4 regions of the Streptomyces ortus genome follow, and region 3 is predicted to be linked to each of the others. Evidence: riboswitches for the same ligand, from Rfam matches in the RefSeq annotation. Region 3 holds a riboswitch; each other region holds the start of a gene.
What was found. Region 3 has a riboswitch for cyclic di-AMP ahead of K3769_RS14570 (C40 family peptidase). Riboswitches for the same ligand answer to the same signal wherever they lie in the genome.

Region 1 (2,193 bases), 2.4 Mb from region 3:
AACTCCAGCCATGCGGCATCACGAAGGCCACCGGTCTCGCGCTCGCCGCCGGCCGGCTGGGCCTGACCTCGGCGCAGACCATCGCCTTCGGGGACATGCCGAACGACATCCCGATGTTCGACTGGGCGGCCCGCGGGGTCGCGATGGCCAACGCGCATCCCGAACTCAAGTCCGTCGCCGACGAGATCACCCTGTCGAACGAGGACGACGGCATCGCGGTGGTCCTGGAGCGCATGTTCTCCACCGACCGGACGGGCCCCCGTGTCGGCCTGCCGGCCGACACGGGAGCCCGCTCGGGCGTCGGTCAGTAGGCGCCGAAGACGTTGTCGATCGAGCCGTAGCGCGCGGCGGCGTAGTTGCACGCCGCCGTGATGTTGGCGACCGGGTCGAACGGGTCCAGCGACGTACCGCTCACGTGGTACGCGGTGAAGGTCGGGTCGATGACCTGCAGAAGACCCTTCGACGGGGTACCGGCGACCGCGTTGGAGTCCCAGTTGTTCATGGCCAGCGGGTTGCCCGACGACTCGCGGATGATGTTGCGGTGGATGCCGTCGTAGGTGCCCGGGATGCCCTGCTGGGCCATGACGTCCAGCGACTCCCTGATCCAGCCGTCGAGGTCGTCCGTGTACGTCTTCGCGGAGGCCGGGGTGACGGCGGACGCCGTGGACGCGGTGGCCGTCTTCGCGGTCGTCGTCGAGCTCTGCCCGTTCTTCGTGCCGACGGTCAGCTGGAGGCCCGGCCGGATGACCGCCGGGTCGTCGCCGATGACCGCGCGGTTGGCCTTGTACAGCTTCTTCCAGTCGCCCGTGGTGTGCTCCCTGGCGATCTTGGACAGGGTGTCGCCCTGGGCCACCTTGTAGGTGACCAGCGAGACCTGCGGGACCGCGTTCGGAGCGGCGTTCGGGGCGGCCTGGGCGCCCGTGGCTCCCATGAGGGGGAGCGCGAGGGCGGCTCCGCCCGTCCCGGCCGCGACGAAACCACGGGTGAGGGTGCTGTTTTTGGGGCGGCGGTGTTTGCCTCGTGCGGGCATGGCGAATTCCTCTCCGGCGCCTGCGAGGTGAGCTGTCGGGTTCGGGCGGGAGATGCCCGGCCGCGTGGGTGCGCGACTTGACCCCTAGCCGTTCCGATATCCGGACCGGCGGCTTACCTGGGTCCCCCGCTCCTGCCGTACGCGAGTGAATGGGTGACGGGGATTTCCGGGCGGCGGCAGGATTAGGCGTTCCGTCCGGAGTGACGTGAACGTATGCGAGAGCACATGCCGTGAACAAGCCCCGAATTCAGGCGGCGACGGCTTTGAACTGCCTTGTCGGGCGAATATCCCTTGATCGAAACGGAAGGCGAAGTTCAACTTGCTTTCCGCAAAGGGAAATCGGTGGCCCCGATAAAACGATCACTCCTGATAAGCGTGACTCAATTCACTGGCGCGAATGCCGAATGTCCATAAAAAAGGTGATACGGAATAATCTGCGGACATCCACGCGTGGGCGTCTCCGCGTGTGCTTGGAGCTTGGTTCCGTCTGTCAGGGGAACTCGGATGTCCGGGTGGACGTCTCGCCGGGAAGGGTGTACGGATGCGCGGGCGTATCGCCCGACCTGGCCGAAGGTGCAAAAGGGATCAGCCGGAGGGTGTCCGGCAGGGTGGTGGCGGGTGACGGGCGGGCGCTCATCGTGATCGAAAGACGACCGGATACGCTGACTTGAGTGGCAGCAGCGACACATCGACAAACACTTCCAGCACAGAGCACCCCCAGAGCATCCAGAGACCGCCGTTGAGAGCGTCAGCAGACAGGAGACCCTCGTGACCGTCGTCGGGCCGTTCGGGCTGAGCGTGCGGGACCAGGCTCTCGAAGCCGATGTCCAGGCCGGATTGGCGGCTGTCGAGGAGGGACTGCTCGAAGCGACCAAGAGCGAGGTCCCGTTCATCACGGAGGCCGCGCAGCACCTCGTGCGCGCGGGCGGCAAGCGGTTCCGGCCGCTGCTCGTGATGCTCGCGGCCCAGTTCGGTGATCCGTACGCACCGGGGATCGTGCCCTCGGCGGTCGTCGTCGAGCTGACCCACCTCGCCACGCTGTACCACGACGACGTGATGGACGAGGCGGACGTGCGCCGCGGGGTGCCCAGCGCCAACAGCCGCTGGGACAACTCGGTCGCGGTCCTCACCGGCGACTTCCTCTTCGCGCGCGCCTCGCACAT
Region 2 (2,193 bases), 1.5 Mb from region 3:
TCCGGGAGGCCGCCGAACAGGAGAGCACCCTGGAGGCGGTCGCCCAGCGGCTGGAGCGGTCGCTGATGCGCGAGGGCGTGCGGCGCGACAGCGTCGAGGTCTTCGAGGGCTTCATCACCGCCGTGCTCGCCGAGATCCCACACGGCGCCCAGCGCGTACGACTCGTCAACCGCGGCCATCCCGGGCCGCTCCTGCTGCGCTGCGACGGAACCGTACGCACGCTCGCCGCTGCGGAACCCGCGCTGCCGCTCGGGATGGGCGACCTGGGCGCGTGGCCCGACCGCGCGCAGGAGGAGGACTTCCCGGCCGGGTCCACGCTGCTCTTCTACACGGACGGACTGTCCGAGGCCCGGGACGGGCGGGGGGTCTTCTTCGACCCGGTGACGCGGCTGTCGGGGCGGGAGTTCGCCGGGCCCGACGCGCTGCTCGCCGCGCTGGTGGACGAGGTGCTGCGGTACACCGGGGGCGGCGGTACGGACGACATGGCGCTGCTCGCCGTGCGACGGCCGTGAGGGGGTCGGGAGACTCTTCCTGACTTGTTTCCTGACTCGCTTCCGGACCTGCTTCCGGAGCTACTCCGGGCAGGACCTTCTGCGGACCTATATCACCTGCAGTAGTCGAACGACGCCCCTGCGCATCACAACTGACACACCATCAACAAAATCGGTGCCCGTGAATGCCGACCAACTCGCCCGATTTACCCCGCTCGGAACGTTTAAGTCCAGGCCAGGAGCCGTAACGATCATCAGGAACAGCTTGGAATCCGGTGCCTGAGTCTATTAACGTTCGATAACGCAGCGCGGTGTCCCAGCCGTCACAAGAGACGGCTCCGTGCGCACGCGCCGAATCCCGCAAGGGAACCGGGGAACCACCTACATGGGGTGAATCGCGTGTCTTTCGTGGTGGTGAACACCGCGGTCGACTCGCGTAGGAGACCTTCCTGCTCCGAACCCGTCAGCTAACCCGGTAGGCGAGAAGGAAGGAAAGGAGCGCGCCCACGTGGCGTTCAACAGGCCTGCCCCCACACCGTCGTTCATACCGGACGAGGTGACGGGAGAGACCTCGGGCGGCAAGAAGCCCGACACCTTCGCCTTCGGCGCCCGCAGGGACGACGAGCCCTTCGAGCCCTGGAACCCCAGCGCCGAGACCGTCCTTCCCGTCCGGGGCAAGCACCGCGTCTCCAAGCAGCGTGGCGGGGGACTCGCCCGCAGCTCCACCGTTCTCGGCGTCGGTGTCATCGCCGCCGTCGGCGCGGGCGGCATGGCCTCCGCGCAGACCGGCAAGCCGCCGGTGTCGATCTCGATCCCCGACCTGCCGAACGTCGGCTCGCTGATCTCCGACGACGACGCGGCCCCCGAGGGTTCCAGCAAGGCGCTCACCGCCGCGGGACTCACCGAGGCCGACGCCGAGGAGGGCAACGCCGACGCCGGCGAGGCCCTGCGCTCGCGCATCATGCTCCAGGCCGAACTCCAGCAGGACCAGGTCGACCGCGAGGCCCAGGCCGTCGCCGAGGCCGCCGCCGCGAAGAAGGCCGCCACGCTCGCGGCCAAGGAGCAGGACGCGGCGAAGGCCAAGGCCGCCGCCGCGAAGGCGAAGAAGGAGAAGGAGGCCGAGGCGAAGGTCGAGGCCGCGCGCCTCGCCACGCTCGCCAAGCAGTTCACACTGCCCACCTCCTCGTACACGATCACCTCCACCTTCGGGCAGTCCGGCTCGCTGTGGTCCTCCGGTCAGCACACGGGTCTGGACTTCGCCGCTCCCACGGGTACCCCGATCAAGGCCGTTCACAGCGGCACGATCACCGAGGCGGGCTGGAGCGGTTCGTACGGCTACCGCACGGTCCTCACGCTCGACGACGGTACGGAGCTCTGGTACGCCCACCAGTCGTCGATCGGCGTCAGCGTCGGGCAGAAGGTCAGCACGGGCGATGTCATCGGGCGCGTGGGTGCCACCGGCAACGTCACCGGGGCGCACCTCCACCTGGAGGTCCACACGGCCGGCGGCAGCGGGATCGACCCGATGACGTGGCTGCGCGGCAAGGGCCTCAACCCGTAAGCCTTCCGCTACGCCGCTACGAGGAAGAGCCGACGCGCGTGTCGTGGGGCTTTTGGGGGCGCGGGGAACTGTGCGCTCAGCCCCCGGCGGCCTGCGGTCGTGATCCCGGCCGTCCCTCACGCACCTAGGGGCGCGGGGAAC
Region 3 (2,193 bases):
GCCCTGGTGGGCGGGCTGACCACGGTGAACATCTTCATCGCGGTGCTCTGGACCTGAGGACGGGGACGGGGTACCGCACATGCGTGCCGTACCCCGTCCGCGTACCCCGTCCCGATCCAGGCGGGCCCCCTGCCCCGGCGGGCCCCCTGCCCCGGCGGGCCCCCTGCCCCGGCGGGCCCCCTGCCCCGGCGGGCCCCCTGCCCCGGCGGGCCCCCAGGCCCGGCTAGCCCGGCCGCACCACGCTGTGGATCGGCATGTAGTAGATCGACTCCTCGCGGACGTACGCGCCCGGCTTCGGGGCGTGGATCATCATGCCGTCGCCGATGTAGATGCCGACGTGACTGATGTCGTCGTAGAAGAAGACCAGGTCACCGGGCTGGGCACTGTCCACGGAGACCGTCGTGCCGGTGTCCACCTGGTCCCACGTGGTGCGTGGCAGGGTCACACCGGCCGCCTTCCAGGCGGCCTGGGTCAGACCGGAGCAGTCGTACGAACCGGGACCGCTGGCGCCCCAGACGTACGGCTTGCCGATCTGGGCGCGGGCGAAGGCGAGCGCCTTGGCCGCCTTGGTGGAGGAGGCGGAGTCCGAGCCCGGCACACTCCCCGTGCCCGTGCCCGTGCCCGTGCCGGCACCGGTACCGGCTCCCGTGCCCTGTGTCGCTGCCTCCTGGCGCCGGCGCTCCGCGTCGGCCGCCTGCTGCCGCGCCAGCTCGTCCGCCTTGCGCCGGGCCTCTTCCTGCTTCTTCCGTTCGATCGCGGCGAGGCGGGCCTTCTCCTCGGCGGTCAGCTTCGAGAGGAGTTCGCGCGCGTCGGCGAGCTTGCGCTGGACGTCGGCCTTGGACGTCTTCAGCGTGCTCTGCGTCGTGGTGAGCGTCTCCAGGCCCTCGGACGCCTCCTGCCGCTTCTTCGACGTGGTGGTCCGCTGGGTGACGTACTCGTCGACGGCCTGCTTCTGCCGGGCGGTCAGCCGGTTCATCAGCTGGGTCTGGTCGAAATAGTCCTGCGGGTTGTCCGCGAGGAGGAGAGAGGCCGAGTCGGGGGCGGAGGCTCCGGTGCGGTACTGCGCCGCGGCGAACGATCCGAGCGCCTCACGCGCGCTGTTGAGCTTCTCCGTACGCTGCGCCACGTCGTCGAGGAGCGTGGCGACGCGCTTGCGCTGCTTGGTGGTCTTCTCCTTGGCGGCGTTGTACTTCTCGGTGGCCGTACCCGCCTGCTGGTAGAGGTCGTCGATCTTCTTCTGGACTTCCTCCGTGCTCGGCCTGGGCTCCGCGGCCGGCGAGGCCTCCGCCGTCTGGGAGAGCAGGGCCACCGAGGTCAGGGCCGCGGTGGCGAGGGCCGGCGTCCGCAGGCCCAGGGAACTGGGGGGCCGCGACTTGCGGTGTGGCGCCACGAGGGCGTCTCCTTCCGTCATCCGCCTACCGAGTTAGCTGTCGGGTTCGGGCGAGTGCTTCGGAAGGTTTGCCCTACGGTCCGTGTCCCGCGAGGGAGTTCGGACCGATTCACCCCAGGATTCGGTTGGGTCCCCGGTTCCGCAGGCCACGAGGGCATGCCGGATTCGGCGGAGTCCGCTCGGCCCGGCGTTGTTCGCCGGTGCGGGTCGAGCGGCCTACGCGAAAGTTAGCCAATACGTGTGGCACCTGTGAAGTTTGATGTGCGATATGCCCGATACATTTTCGTGACCTGGCCCACGGGTGTCGTCCGCCGACGTCAAATGGTCGCGATCTGCTCCGAGTTGTCCCTGGGGCGTGGGGCGGTAAGAGGTAGGGGGGAGGGCGGGTCCTCGCAAGAGTTGTACGTAGGTCACCCGCACGCGGTTCATGTGCGGGGCGAAGGTCACTGCATTGAGGAAGCCGTCGAGGAAGTCATAGAGGAAGTCACTGCACTGGGGAGTGGTCACCGTATGTACTGACGCGCTTCTCGTCGGTGAAGGTCTACCCATGGCCGTGCGGCCGGGATTCCGCCGAGTTTCCGGGGTGGCGGCCGGGTGTCAGTGGGGGCGCCTAGACTCGGAGAGCGATGAGCAGCCTCTTTGATGACAGCTTCCTGGCGGACCTCAGGCCCTCGCAGGCCGATGAGGAAGAGCCCCCGCCGCCGCCCGACGACGAGGAGCCGGACCGTGGTCCGGACGACCTGTTCGGCGGGCACTTCGACGTGCCGCCGAGCAGCGGGGGGTACTACCGCGACGGCGCCCCC
Region 4 (2,193 bases), 4.5 Mb from region 3:
GTCGCCTTCGAGTCCTGCTCGGGCGGCGGCGGCCGGATCGACCTCGGCATCATGGCGCGTACGGACCAGGTGTGGACCTCGGACAACACCGACCCGCTCGACCGGCTCGCCATCCAGCACGGCTTCAGCCAGGTGCATCCCGCGCGAGCCATGGCCGCCTGGGTCACCGACAGCCCGAACACGCAGCTCAACGGACGTGTCAGCTCGCTGCGCTTCCGGTTCGTGAGTGCGATGGCCGGGGTGCTCGGCGTCGGCGGCGACCTCACCCGCTGGACCGAGGAGGAGCTGGCCGAGGCGCGGACCTGGGTGGAGCTCTACAAGGAGATCAGGCCCGTCGTGCAGCGCGGTGAGCTTCATCGGCTGCGGGCGCCGGAGGGCGGACTGAGTGCCGTCCAGTACGTCCGGGACGGCGAGGTCGTCGTCCTCGCCTGGCTCCAGGCCCAGCACTACGGCGAGCCGGTCGCACCGCTGAGGCTGCGGGGCCTGGATCCGTCGGCGGAGTACGAATGCCCCGAAACGGGCGAAGTCCACCGAGGTGCGGTGCTGTTGCACCACGGGCTGCGGACGGGATTGCGCGGCGACCTCGATGCGGCGGTTGTCCGGCTGCGTCGCATCTGACTGTTCTGTCGGTAATGGAGCCTTCATTCCAACTCGCCCCGGAGTGAAGGCTCCTGAGGAGGTCCTGGGTGAGCAGCGTCATATCCGTGACGTTCCGCTGTCGCCATGCTCACGTAAGTCCGCTTTGTTTCCAGCGTTTTATCGAATGGGGACAGCCGGTATTCACCCTGGGTGACCGGTGTGTTGATCGAGGATCAAGAAAACGGGACGCACACCAAACCCTCAAGCTTGTTTACGCCTCTTCATGTCGCTTACGTTCACCTCCAATCCGGACGGACGCCCAATCCTGCCGCCGCCCGGAAACCGCACTCACCCGTATGTGGCAGGAGCGGGGGACCCACAGGTAAGACGCCTGTTCCGGTCTCCGGAACGGCTTGGGGTTAAGTCGCGCGAAAGCGCGGCCGGGCATCTCCAGCTCGCACCCGACAGCTCACCTCGCAGGCGCCGGAGAGGAATTCGTCATGCCCGCGAAGGGTAAGCACCGCCGTCCCAAGTCCCCGCGTTTCTCGCGCTCCATAGCCGTGGCCGGAACCGGGGGCGCGGCCCTCGCCATCCCGCTGCTCGGTGCCGCCGGAGCGCACGCCGCGACCCCGCAGACCGCCGCCGACTCCGTGGCGAGCGCCGCGAACGTCTCGACCGTCGCGAACAAGTCCGCCGCTGCCGCTCCCACCGCCGGCAAGCAGGCCGCCGCGAAGGCGGACGCGAAGAAGGTCGCGACCAGGACGTACGCCGTGCGTTCCGGCGACTCCCTGTCGAAGATCGCCGACACGCAGGACGTCAGCGGCGGCTGGAAGAAGCTGTACGCGGACAACCGCTCGTCCATCGGCGGCGACCCGTCGCTCATCCACCCGGGCCTCAAGCTCGCCCTCGGCGGCAAGGCGCCGGCCACCCAGAGCTCCGACTCCGGCTCCGCCAAGGCCGAGAAGCCGGCCGCCGCCAAGAAGTCGACCACGGCGTCCAAGGCCGCGGACACCTCGACGGCCACCGGCTTCTCGCTGCCGGTCTCGGGGGCGTCCATCGGCACCTCGTACGAGATGTCCGGCAGCATGTGGTCCAGCGGGTACCACACCGGTGTCGACTTCGTGGTGCCCACCGGCACCGCGCTCAAGTCCGTCGGCGCCGGCACGGTCGTCTCCGCCGGATGGGGCGGCGCGTACGGCAACCAGGTCGTCATCCGGCTCGCCGACGGCCACTACGCCCAGTACGCCCACCTGTCCTCCCTCTCCGTCTCGGCCGGCCAGACCGTGACGGGCGGACAGCAGGTCGGCCTCTCGGGTGCCACGGGCAACGTCACCGGCCCGCACCTGCACTTCGAGATCCGCACCACCCCGGACTACGGCTCGGACGTGGACCCGCTGGCGTACCTGCGCGCCAAGGGCGTCTCCGTCTGACGCAGGCCGACGCCCACGGGCGTCGACCCACGTAGATCTCCGAAGGCCGGACCCTGTGATCCCCGGGGTCCGGCCTTCGGCATGTCCGGGCCCGGGAGGGTTCAGGTCCCGGGAGGGTTCAGGGCGCGTACGAACTGCTCTGTGAGCTGTTCGGTGTCGAGGTCGTCCGCGCTGCGCCCGGTCA

Region 1: another riboswitch for cyclic di-AMP. It lies ahead of K3769_RS25400 (transglycosylase SLT domain-containing protein); the one in region 3 lies ahead of K3769_RS14570 (C40 family peptidase).
Region 2: another riboswitch for cyclic di-AMP. It lies ahead of K3769_RS21370 (M23 family metallopeptidase); the one in region 3 lies ahead of K3769_RS14570 (C40 family peptidase).
Region 4: another riboswitch for cyclic di-AMP. It lies ahead of K3769_RS34195 (M23 family metallopeptidase); the one in region 3 lies ahead of K3769_RS14570 (C40 family peptidase).

Annotation. Positions count from the first base shown of each region.
Region 1 is NZ_JAIFZO010000002.1:4,988,045-4,990,237, forward strand. It holds gene K3769_RS25395 (HAD family hydrolase) at 1-311, shown strand, start outside; gene K3769_RS25400 (transglycosylase SLT domain-containing protein) at 305-1,030, opposite strand; cyclic di-AMP (ydaO/yuaA leader) riboswitch at 1,035-1,196, opposite strand; gene K3769_RS25405 (polyprenyl synthetase family protein) at 1,799-2,193, shown strand, end outside.
Region 2 is NZ_JAIFZO010000002.1:4,106,257-4,108,449, reverse strand. It holds gene K3769_RS21375 (PP2C family protein-serine/threonine phosphatase) at 1-512, shown strand, start outside; cyclic di-AMP (ydaO/yuaA leader) riboswitch at 831-988, shown strand; gene K3769_RS21370 (M23 family metallopeptidase) at 1,000-2,052, shown strand.
Region 3 is NZ_JAIFZO010000002.1:2,564,456-2,566,648, forward strand. It holds gene K3769_RS14565 (hypothetical protein) at 1-57, shown strand, start outside; gene K3769_RS14570 (C40 family peptidase) at 224-1,390, opposite strand; cyclic di-AMP (ydaO/yuaA leader) riboswitch at 1,398-1,571, opposite strand; gene pcrA (DNA helicase PcrA) at 2,017-2,193, shown strand, end outside.
Region 4 is NZ_JAIFZO010000002.1:7,091,709-7,093,901, forward strand. It holds gene K3769_RS34190 (alpha-galactosidase) at 1-618, shown strand, start outside; cyclic di-AMP (ydaO/yuaA leader) riboswitch at 913-1,077, shown strand; gene K3769_RS34195 (M23 family metallopeptidase) at 1,080-2,009, shown strand; gene K3769_RS34200 (TetR/AcrR family transcriptional regulator) at 2,111-2,193, opposite strand, start outside.